DNA from 2 places in the Paraburkholderia sp. FW306-02-B genome. Region 2 is predicted to be linked to the other one. Evidence: riboswitches for the same ligand, from Rfam matches in the RefSeq annotation. Region 2 holds a riboswitch; the other holds the start of a gene.
What was found. A riboswitch is a leader RNA that binds a small molecule or an ion and turns the genes downstream of it on or off. The one in region 2 is predicted to bind thiamine pyrophosphate.
Positions count from the first base shown of each region.

Region 1: it holds a riboswitch for thiamine pyrophosphate, as region 2 does, so the genes downstream of both, AC3WOG_RS18945 (FAD-dependent oxidoreductase) here and thiC (phosphomethylpyrimidine synthase ThiC) in region 2, are expected to answer to the same signal.

Region 1 is NZ_JBYSXZ010000001.1:4,228,482-4,230,666, reverse strand. Features, by position in the region: gene AC3WOG_RS18950 (ABC transporter ATP-binding protein/permease) at 1-533, opposite strand, end outside; TPP riboswitch at 899-1,023, shown strand; gene AC3WOG_RS18945 (FAD-dependent oxidoreductase) at 1,247-2,185, shown strand, end outside.
Region 2 is NZ_JBYSXZ010000001.1:3,244,386-3,246,570, reverse strand. Features, by position in the region: gene thiC (phosphomethylpyrimidine synthase ThiC) at 1-1,281, opposite strand, end outside; TPP riboswitch at 1,415-1,533, opposite strand; gene AC3WOG_RS14325 (GreA/GreB family elongation factor) at 1,749-2,159, opposite strand.

The DNA of each region.
Region 1 (2,185 bases), 980 kb from region 2:
CCGGCGAGCGACCACAGAATCGTGATGAACGACACCAGCGTGACGACCGTTGACAGCAGATCGAGCGTCAACGACAGCGTGGTGGTGGCGAACGATTGCAGATCGTCGCTGATCCGCTGGTCGGGGTTGTCGGCGAGCCGGTCGCGTTCGATCCGGTAGAAGGCGCTGTCGTGCAGCCATTCGTTCAGATAGCGCGTGGTCAGCCACTGGCGCCAGCGGAAGCCGAGCATCTGCCGCAGATAGCGGCCGTACACCGCGAGGATGATGAAGGCGAACGCGAGCCCCGAGAACACCATCAACAGGTGCGGGAAATCGTGCACGTTCTTGGTTTGCAGCGCGTTGTAGAAGTCGGCGCTCCAGCGGTTCAGGCGCACGTTGATCCACACGACGAGCAGATTCATCACGATGATCGCGACGAGCAAGCCCCACGCCGTTTTTCGTTCTTCGGAGACCCAGTAAGGTTTGATCAGGCTCCAGGCGGAGACTTTGTCGTCCGGCGGCAGCACGGGGCTGGCAGAGGTATTCGGTGTCATGAGCATCCTGATGTAGTGCTGGCCCATGTGGAGCAGACCTGTATCGGGTTGATCCACGGCGGGTTTGCGGCGCATGCCCGGGCGTCGTGCTCGACGAACGCACGCCCGAGTGAGCGTCCGATTCTGGCGTGGCCCCCTTAAGCGAAAATTAATTTCCGCATGAAGGACTCGCCTCGATGCCGCCGTCGCGCTGGCGGCGAAGCGTGCCGCCGACGCCAGGCTCCTGCGGCATCCGGTCTCGGCATTGTGCCAGAGCGGCGCGCACGGCCGTATTGATGAATCGATAGGATGGTGCTGGATCAACTGCGGGCGACCGCGTGTCCCGCTGGTTTGCGGGCGTCGCGCCTTTTATGGTCTAATGACCTTCGACGAAACAGGGGTGCTTCGCACACCGGCAGCGTGGATGTCCACGCAGCGGCAGCGAGGCTGAGAGAGACCCTTTGCACCCGATCCGGGTAATACCGGCGCGGGAAGTTTCCGGAAGCAGCCAGTCTTCCATTCCCCGCCGGGCGGCGTCCGTCATTTGGGCGCGCGTGTTGCCCGGCCGGCCTTACCCGCCGGTTTCGTCCTGGGTACGTGCGCTTGTTGCCGTACGGAAAGGACTCGATGACCGCCTATTCTTCAGACATGAGTTTTGCTCTTCGCCACGCTGCCGTCGGCGTGCCGCGCTGCTTTAGCTTGGCTTGCCGTTGCGGTGATCGGGAGTGCGCACGATGAACCGTCCTGCTCAACCCGATTTCGCGGTGCTCGGCGGCGGCCTGTGCGGACGCCTCGTCGCGTGGCGTCTTGCCGGGCAAGGGTATCGCGTGGCGCTCTATGAGCGCGGCGACGCGGCCGGTTCGCAAGCCGCCGCGTGGGTCGCCGCGGCGATGTTGGCGCCGCTTGCCGAGGCCGCCAGCGCCGAGTTGCTGATTACGCGGCTGGGCGCGAGCTCGCTCGAAAGCTGGCCGCGTGTGCTGGCCGAATTGCCCGAGCCGGTGTTTTTCCAGCGCAACGGCACGCTGGTCGTATGGCATCATGCCGACCGCACCGAAGCGCCGCTGTTCGAACGCCGGGTGCGCTCGAACGCGCCTGCCGAACTGCTCGACGGCGGCTTTGTGACGCTCGCCGGCGCGCAGGTCGGCGCCGCCGAACCCGCGTTGGCGGGCCGCTTCAATCAGGGCTGGCTGCTGCCGCGCGAAGGGCAACTGGATAACCGCCAGGTATTGTCCGCGCTGGCCGCGGGCCTTGCCGAGCGCGGCGTCGAAACGCATTGGAACACGGCTGTCGACGATCATGCGTTGCCGCCCGCGCGCGTCACGATCGATTGTCGCGGTCTCGGCGCGAAGGCGGTTCTGCCTACATTGCGCGGCATTCGCGGTGAAGTCGCGCGCGTGCATGCGCCCGGTATCAACCTGACGCGGCCGGTGCGCCTGTTGCATCCGCGCTATCCGCTCTATATCGCGCCGAAGCAGGACGATCTCTACGTGATCGGCGCAACCGAGGTGGAAGGCGAGGACATGTCGCCGGTCAGCGTGCGCTCGGCGCTCGAACTGCTGAGCGCGGCGTTTTCCGTGCATCCCGGTTTTGGCGAGGCACGCATCCTCGAACTGAATTCGCAGTGCCGCCCGACTTTGCCGGACCACCGTCCGGCGTTGCTGTGGGACGGCGCG
Region 2 (2,185 bases):
CTCGCCGAGCGTTTTCAGCTCGCCGAGTTGCGCTTCGTCGTTCGCATCGTAGATCGAGCCGGGACGCAGACCGTCGCCGAGCGAGAAGGCCACGTCATACGCCTTCATGATTTCGCAGATGTCTTCGAAGTGCTCGTACAGGAAGCTTTCCTTGTGGTGCGCGAGGCACCACTTGGCCATGATCGAGCCGCCGCGCGACACGATGCCGGTCATGCGTTTTGCCGTCAGCGGCACGTATTGCAGACGCACGCCCGCGTGGATCGTGAAGTAGTCGACGCCTTGTTCGGCCTGTTCGATCAGCGTGTCGCGGAAAATTTCCCACGTCAGGTCTTCCGCGCGGCCGTTGACCTTTTCGAGCGCCTGATAGATCGGCACCGTGCCGATCGGCACCGGGCTGTTGCGGATGATCCATTCGCGCGTTTCGTGGATGTGCTTGCCGGTCGAGAGATCCATCACCGTGTCGCCGCCCCAGCGGATCGCCCAGGTCATCTTGTCGACTTCTTCGCCAATCGACGAAGTCACCGCCGAGTTGCCGATGTTCGCATTCACCTTCACGAGGAAGTTGCGGCCGATGATCATCGGCTCGCTTTCCGGGTGGTTGATGTTGTTCGGGATGATCGCGCGGCCGCGCGCGACTTCTTCGCGCACGAATTCAGGCGTGATTTCCGTGAGGCCGTTCGGACCGAACGCGCTCGCGCCGAACGCCTGGCCCGGATGCTGGCGGCCCATCATTGCCGCGAGTTTTTCGCCGTTCGGGCCGCTTGTCTTCAGGCTTTCCAGATACGCGGCGCGCTGCTGGTTCTCGCGAATCGCGATGTATTCCATTTCCGGCGTGATGATGCCGCGACGCGCGTAGTGCATCTGCGAGACGTTCTTGCCGGCGATGGCGCGGCGCGGCGTGCGGTGCAGGCCCTGGAAGCGCAGATCGGCGGTGGCGGTATCGGCGGCGCGTTCGCGGCTGAAGTCGCTCGTGAGGCCGGTTAGCGCTTCGGTGTCGCCGCGTTCTTCGATCCAGCGCTGGCGCAGCGCCGGCAGACCTGCGCGAATGTCGATCTTTGCGTCCGGATCGGAGTAGGGGCCCGACGTATCGTAGACGAAGACCGGCGGGTTCTTCTCGCCGCCGAAGCTATCCGGCGTATCGGCCTGGGAGATTTCGCGCATCGGCACGCGGATATCGGGGCGCGAGCCGCTCACGTAGACCTTGCGGGAATTCGGCAGGGGGGCGACAGCGGCTTCATCGACGTGAGCGTCGGCGGAAAGAAACTTCGGATTGGCGTTCATGCATATCTCCTGTGTCGACCAGAGTTGACGCTTTAGCATCTTGCTCTGGTCCCATGCAAAGCAATGTGGGGCCGCTAAGCAGGAGACGAGATGGAAGTTGTCGGATTCGCGAGGGATGAAACGGTAGACCTGGGTGCGAAATCCGTACGCTTCCCTGCGCTGGCATTATCCAGATCAGGTTCAAAGGGTATTTCTCACCCACGCAACACGGACCTCCAACCTCCGTGCGACGCAGGACCCCCGCGTTAGCAGCGCACACGATACACCGGCCGGACGCTGCTTGGCAACCCGTCCTGAAATTATGAGTGGCGGATATAACACCGGTCAGTTGCGGACTATTCTTATGTTGATTGGGCTGCCAGGCTTGATGCGGTGCAACAGCGGCGGTGCAACAGCGGCGGTGCAACAGCGGCGGTGCAACAGCGGCGCGCCGCGAAAGCGCGTTCGTGTTTGTTTGAGTTTGTGGCTTACAGCGTGAAATCGTCGGCGGCTTCGGGTTGAAACAGGATCTGTTCGAGCTTCAGCACTTTTTCCGTACCGCTTGGCGGCGTGAAGCGGATGCGTTCGCCGCGTTTGGCGCCGAGCAAAGCGAGGCCGACCGGCGAAAACACGTTCAGGCGGCCCTGCGCGAAGTCCGCGTTGGGCGGATAGACGACCGTCCAGGTCATGTGCTCGCCGCTGGTTTCGTCGACTAGCGTAGCTTGCGAATTCATCGTGACGACATTCGCCGGAATGTCGCGCGAGTCGACGATGACGGCGCGCTCCAGGACGTCGTCGAGCATGTTTTGCAACCTGGCGTCGGCGCCGGGCGCGGCCGCGTGCTTTTCAAGGCGGGCGACGTCGAGTTCGGTGAGGTAACAGGTTTTCGTCTTTTTCATGACGGGTTCTCCAATTCGATCTGCAT